Regions from separate parts of the Pseudomonas citronellolis genome, predicted to be linked through region 2. Evidence: predicted binding sites of a transcription regulator. Region 2 holds the regulator's gene; the other holds the start of a gene.
What was found. Region 2 encodes sigma-54, which starts transcription at its own class of promoters, with help from an activator protein. Its sites were predicted from a motif close to ANTGGCATNNANNTTGCTNT; they were not measured.

Region 1 (3,402 bases), 3.1 Mb from region 2:
CGGGCGGCCTGCAGGCAGCGGTAGATGCTCGCCGGGTTGTCGGCGTCGAGGGCGAAGAAATGCAGCATGCGCTCGGGCTGCATCTTCCCGTGGCGCTCCAGGTAGTCGTCCATGGTGCCGGTGATCAACAGCGGCATGGCCAGTTCGTCGGCGCCGCCGCCGCGGTCGTCCGCCGGCATCAGCGACAGCGAATAGCTCACGTCGAGCATGCGCGCAAGGTTCTCCGCGCGCTCCAGGTAGCGGGACATCCAGTACAGGTCGGCTGCGGTACGGCTCAGCATCTCAGTCCTCCACCACCCAGGTGTCCTTGGTACCGCCACCCTGTGACGAATTGACCACCAGCGAGCCTTCGCGCAGCGCCACGCGGGTCAGCCCGCCGGGCACCAGGCGCGTCTCGCGGCCGGACAGCACGAACGGCCGCAGGTCGATGTGCCGCGGCGCGATGCCGCTGTCGACGTAGGTCGGGCAGGTCGACAGGCACAGCGTCGGCTGGGCGATGTAGGCGTGCGGGCGGGCCTTGATGCGCTCGCGGAAGGCCTCGATCTCCTGGCTGCTGGCCGCAGGACCGACGAGCATGCCGTAGCCACCGGAACCCTGGGTTTCCTTGACCACCAACTGCGGCAGGTGCGCCAGCACGTGGGACAGGTCGGCTGGCTTGCGGCACTGCCAGGTGGGCACGTTCTTCAGAATGGGCTCCTCGGACAGGTAGAAACGCACCATGTCGCCGACGTAGGGGTAGATCGACTTGTCGTCGGCCACCCCGGTGCCGATGGCGTTGGCCAGCACCACGTTGCCGGCGCGGTAGGCCGCCAGCAGGCCGGGCACGCCGAGCATCGACTCGGGGTTGAAGGCCAGCGGGTCGAGGAAGGCGTCGTCCAGGCGCCGGTAGATCACGTCCACCGGGCGCGGGCCGGCGGTGGTGCGCATGTACACGCGCTCGTCGCGGACGAACAGGTCGGCGCCTTCCACCAGTTCCACGCCCATTTCGCGGGCGAGGAAGGCGTGCTCGAAGTAGGCGCTGTTGAAGCGCCCGGGGGTCAGCACCACCACGCTGGGGTTGTCCAGCGGGCTGGAGCTGCGCAGGGTCTCCAGCAGCAGGTTCGGGTAGTGGTCGATGGGCGCGATGCGCTGCGCGGCGAACAGCTCGGGGAACAGCCGCATCATCATCTTGCGGTCTTCGAGCATGTAGCTCACGCCGCTGGGGGTGCGCAGGTTGTCCTCCAGCACGTAGTAGCTGCCGTCGGCGTCGCGCACCAGGTCGACGCCGGCGATGTGGGCATAGAGGTCGCGGTGCAGGTCCAGGCCCTGCATGGCGATCTGGTAGCCCTCGTTGGTCAGCACCTGTTCCGCCGGGACCACCCCGGCCTTGATGATGCGCTGCCCGTGGTAGAGGTCGGCGAGGAACATGTTCAGCGCGCGCACCCGCTGGATGCAGCCGCGCTCCACCACGCGCCATTCGCTCATGGGAATGCTGCGCGGGATGGTGTCGAAGGGGATCAGGCGCTCGGTGCCCTGCTCGTCGCCATAGAGGGTGAAGGTGATGCCGGCGCGGTGGAACAGCAGGTCGGCCTCGCGCCGGCGCTGCTCCAGGGTTTCCGGCGGCGCCGCCGCCAGCCAGCGGGCGAATTCGCGGTAGTGCGCCCGGCACTGGCCATTCGCGTCATACATCTCGTCGTAGAAAGTGCGGGACATGCCGAACTCCTTGTCGCCACCAGTAGCCTTGCCATCGCAAGCCCCGTGCCATCGAAACAAAGCCTTGGGTTTCAATGGCTTGCAAAACACGCCCGGCACTGGCGCGCCACTTTGGTGCAAGCGGCGCGGGCAGCGGGCCGGCGCCGCCCCTTTTGGCGCCAACCGCTTCAGTCTAGGCCAGTGGCGGCGACCGGCGCGCTTGCGCCTATGCTTATGCGTGGATGGCGAGCCTGCGCTTGTAGCCCCCGGCGGGCGCGACTAGGCTGCCAGAGATGTCGTTTCGCCATGACACATGCTGTCCGCCCAGGTGCCCCACCCGCGGTGCGCTACGACCGCAGAGGCTCCGAACCCCCAACAGGAGTCCGACCATGCCTTCCCCGAAACTCGCCCCCCTGGCCTTCGCCGGCGCCTGCGCCCTGGCCAGCGCCGCCCCGCAGGCCGCCCAGCTCGGCGCGCCCGAGGGCGCCCTCGACATCATCGCCTGGCCCGGCTACATCGAGCGCGGCGAGAGCGACAAGAACTACGACTGGGTGACGCCCTTCGAGAAGGAGACCAGCTGCAAGGTCAACGTGAAGACCGCCGCCACCTCCGACGAGATGGTCAGCCTGATGGCCAAGGGCGGCTACGACCTGGTCACCGCCTCGGGCGATGCCTCGCTGCGCCTGGTGTACGGCAAGCGCGTGCAGCCGATCGACGTCAGCCTGATCCCCAACTGGAAGAACGTCGACCCGCGCCTGCAGGACGCGCCCTGGCACACCGTGGACGGCAAGCACTACGGCACGCCCTACCAATGGGGCCCGAACGTGCTGATGTACAACACCAAGGTCTTCCCCAAGGCGCCGGAAAGCTGGAGCGTGGTGTTCAAGGAGCAGCAACTGCCCGACGGCAAGAGCAACAAGGGCCGCGTGCAGGCCTACGACGGGCCCATCTACATCGCCGACGCCGCGCTCTACCTGAAGAGCACCGAGCCGTCCCTGGGCATCCAGGACCCGTACCAGCTCACCGAGGCGCAGTACGCCGCGGTGCTCAAGCTGCTGCGCGCCCAGCACGCGCTGATCCACCGCTACTGGCACGACGCGACCGTGCAGATGAGCGACTTCAAGAACGAAGGCGTGGCCGCCTCCGGCTCCTGGCCCTACCAGGTCAACGCCCTGCAGGGCGAGAAGCAGCCGATCGCCTCGACCATCCCCGCCGAGGGCGTGACCGGCTGGGCCGACACCACCATGCTGCACGTCGACGCCAAGCACCCGAACTGCGCCTACAAGTGGCTGAACTGGTCGCTGGAGCCCAAGGTGCAGGGCGACGTCGCCGCCTGGTTCGGTTCGGTGCCGGCGGCGCCGGCCGGCTGCAAGGGCAGCCAGCTGCTCGGCGCCGAGGGCTGCGCCACCAACGGCTACGACCAGTTCGAGCGCATCGCCTTCTGGAAGACGCCGCAGGCGGAGGGCGGGAAGTACGTGCCCTATAGCCGCTGGACGCAGGATTACATCGCGATCATGGGTGGCAGATAGCGCTTTAGATTTTCGTAGGAGCGAGCTTGCTCGCGAACGGGGTTTGCCGGTGGCTTCGGTGCTTTGGGTTAACTCCGCTCCCTCTCCCCAGCCCTCTCCCTGAAGAGAGAGGGGGCTAGTCCGTGCCGAGAAGTAATGGCTCAGCCGGCAACTCGGCACAAGCCGGCTAACACCAGAACATCAACGTCTGCCCAACGGTCCC
Region 2 (3,402 bases):
CGCGCGTCGATCGACACGGCCACCTGCGGGTGCATCAGCTCGGTGTGCAGCAACGCGCGCTGGGCCAGGTCCGGCAGCAGGCTGGCCGGCAGGTTGTCGATGCAGTAGAAGCCGTTGTCCTCGAGGACGTTGAGGGCAGTGCTCTTGCCGGAGCCGGAACGGCCGCTGACGATGATCAGGCGCATGCTAGTGGCCGTTCTGCACTTCCACGACTATCTGGTACAGCGCCTCGCCATCGCTCGCGCGGCGCAGGCGTTCGCGCACCTCGGCGCGGTCGAGCATCGAGGCGATCTGGCGCAGCAGCTCCAGGTGCTCCTCGGTGGCGGCTTCGGGTACCAGCAGGACGAACACCAGGTCGACCGGGGCGCCGTCGAGGGCGTCGAAGTCCACCGGCGCATCGAGGTGAAGAATGGCGCTGATCGGCGCCTTGCAGCCGGTCAGGCGGCAGTGGGGAATGGCGATGCCATTGCCGAAGCCGGTGGAGCCTAGGCGTTCGCGGGCCACCAGGCTTTCGAAGATGTCTTGCGCGTCGAGGCCGGGAAGGTCTTTCACGACCAGGTTGGCGATCTGTTCGAGTACGCGCTTCTTGCTGCCGCCCGGCACGTTCACCAGGGAACGGCCGGGGGACAGGATCTGCTCAAGTCGGATCATAGGGGAGGGGGGTTAGCGGACTCCAACGCCCTGTTGGCGTTCGAGGTACTTTTCCTTGTGTTTGATCAGTTGTCGATCGAGTTTGTCGGTCAGCAGGTCGATGGCGGCGTACATGTCTTCGTGTTCTGCGCAGGCCACGACTTCGCCACCGGAAATGTGCAGCGTGGCTTCGATACGCTGTTTCAGCTTTTCGACCTCCATGATGACCTGAACATTGGTGATCTTGTCGAAGTGGCGCTCCAGTCGGCCGAGTTTCTCGACCACGTAGTCGCGCAGGGCGTCGGTCACATCCAGTTGATGGCCACTGATGTTGACTTGCATACCGCTTTCTCCTTATTGCCCGTGTATAAGTGGCAGGTTATGGGGCCTGCCGCCGGAACACCTTGGCTTGGGTCAATCAGACCAGTCGCTTGCGCTCGCTCGATGGAGCTATTCCGAGAGATTCCCGGTACTTGGCGACTGTCCGACGTGCCACTTGAATGCCCTGTGCCTCCAGTAAACCAGCGATCTTGCTGTCGCTCAACGGCTTTTTCGGACTTTCTGCCGCGACCAGTTTCTTGATGATCGCGCGGATCGCCGTGGACGAGCATTCGCCGCCCTCGGAAGTGCTCACATGGCTGGAGAAGAAGTACTTCAGCTCGAAGATGCCACGCGGCGTGTGCATGAATTTCTGCGTGGTGACCCGCGAGATGGTCGACTCGTGCATGCCCACCGCCTCGGCGATGTCGTGCAGGACCAGCGGCTTCATGGCTTCCTCGCCGTACTCGAGGAAACCGCGCTGGTGCTCGACGATCTGCGTCGCCACCTTCATCAGCGTCTCGTTGCGGCTCTGCAGGCTCTTGATGAACCAGCGGGCTTCCTGCAACTGGTTGCGCATGAAGGTGTTGTCGGCGCTGGAGTCGGCGCGGCGCACCAGGCCGGCATACTGCGAGTTGACACGCAGGCGCGGCACCGCTTCCTGGTTCAGCTCCACCAGCCAGCGCTCGTTGTGCTTGCGCACTATCACGTCCGGCACCACGTACTCGGCCTCGCCGGACTCGATCTGAGAACCCGGGCGCGGGTGCAGCGACTGGATCAGCTCGATGGTTTCGCGCAGCTCGTCTTCCTTGAGCTTCATGCGCCGCATCAGCTGGGTGTAGTCGCGGCTGCCGAGCAGGTCGAGGTGGTCGGCGACCAGGCGCAGGGCCTCGCTCAGCAGGTGGGTGTTGGCGGGCATCTGGCGCAGCTGCAGCAGCAGGCATTCGCGCAGGTTGCGCGCGCCGACGCCGGCCGGCTCCATCTGCTGGATGCGCCGCAGCACCACTTCCACCTCGTCCATCTCGATGCCCAGCTCGGGGTCGAGGGAGGTGAGGATGTCCTCCAGGGATTCTTCCAGGTAGCCGTCGTTGTTGATGCCGTCGATGATGCTCAGGGCCACCAGGCGGTCGCTGTCGGACATGGGGCAGAGGTTCAGCTGCCACAGCAGGTGGCTCTGCAGGCTCTCGCCGGCGGAGGTGCGGGCGGTGAAGTCCCACTCGTCGTCGTCGTTGCTGGGCAGGCTGCTGGCGCTGGTCTGGTAGACGTCTTCCCAGGCGGTATCCACCGGGAGTTCGTTGGGGATGCGCTCGGCCCACTGGTCTTCGTCCAGGCTGTCGGCGCTGGGCGTGGTGGTTTCCTGGAAGCTTTCGCTCTGCGAGTTGACGTTGGTATTGGTGGGGGTTTCCGCGCCCTCGGCGTAGGGGTCGCTACCGTCGAAGTCTTCGCCTTCTTCCTGGCGCTCGAGCATCGGGTTGGATTCCAGCGCCTCCTGAATCTCCTGTTGCAGATCCAGGGTGGAGAGTTGGAGCAGTCGGATGGCCTGTTGCAGCTGCGGAGTCATCGTCAGCTGCTGGCCCATCTTGAGGACGAGCGATGGTTTCATGGCTGGAACTTGGCACCTTGTCCGCGGGCGTGTAGCGCACCCAATCCACGACTACGGGCGCCTGGACCCAAATTCCCGGACGCCGCTAGGAAGCAAATTATATGCCTGAATTCTCAGACTTTGCCTAGGGCGTTTACGCATAAATCTGTTGTCGGTCGGTCGGGCCGACGTGAGGAGGGCGTCCGCCCCGGCGCGCGGCCGGGGCGAGGGGGCTCAGAGGCGGAACTCGTGGCCCAGGTAGACTTCCTTGACCAGTTCGTTGGCCAGGATAGCCGCGGAATCGCCTTCGGCGATCAACTGGCCGTCGTTGACGATGTAGGCCGTCTCGCAGATGTCCAGGGTCTCGCGCACGTTGTGGTCGGTGATGAGCACGCCGATGCCCTTGGCCTTGAGGTGGTGGATGATCTGCTTGATGTCGCCCACCGAGATCGGGTCGACGCCGGCGAAGGGTTCGTCGAGGAGGATGAACTTCGGCGAGCTGGCCAGGGCGCGGGCGATCTCCACGCGGCGGCGCTCGCCGCCGGACAGGCTCATGCCGAGGTTGTCGCGGATGTGGTGGATGTGGAACTCCTCCAGCAGGCCTTCCAGGGCCTCCTTGCGGCCGTTGCGATCGAGGTCGGCGCGGGTCTCGAGGATGGCGCCGATGTTGTCCGCCACCGACAGCTTGCGGAAGATCGAGGCTTCCTGCGGCAGGTAGCCGATGCCGGCGCGGGCGCGGCCGTGCATGGGCAGGTTGGTGACGTCCTGCTCGTCGATGCGGACCACGCCCTGGTCGGCGCGGACCAGGCCGACGATCATGTAGAAGCAGGTGGTCTTGCCGGCGCCGTTGGGGCCGAGCAGGCCGACGATCT

Region 1: the regulator sigma-54 is predicted to act here: its motif matches at 1,726-1,745, upstream of PcP3B5_RS18865 (circularly permuted type 2 ATP-grasp protein).

Annotation. Positions count from the first base shown of each region.
Region 1 is NZ_CP014158.1:4,348,877-4,352,278, forward strand. It holds gene PcP3B5_RS18860 (alpha-E domain-containing protein) at 1-281, opposite strand, end outside; gene PcP3B5_RS18865 (circularly permuted type 2 ATP-grasp protein) at 283-1,692, opposite strand; gene ydcS (putative ABC transporter substrate-binding protein YdcS) at 2,061-3,200, shown strand.
Region 2 is NZ_CP014158.1:1,257,836-1,261,237, forward strand. It holds gene rapZ (RNase adapter RapZ) at 1-185, opposite strand, end outside; gene ptsN (PTS IIA-like nitrogen regulatory protein PtsN) at 187-651, opposite strand; gene hpf (ribosome hibernation-promoting factor, HPF/YfiA family) at 664-972, opposite strand; gene PcP3B5_RS05735 (RNA polymerase factor sigma-54) at 1,049-2,551, opposite strand; gene lptB (LPS export ABC transporter ATP-binding protein) at 2,765-3,402, opposite strand, start outside.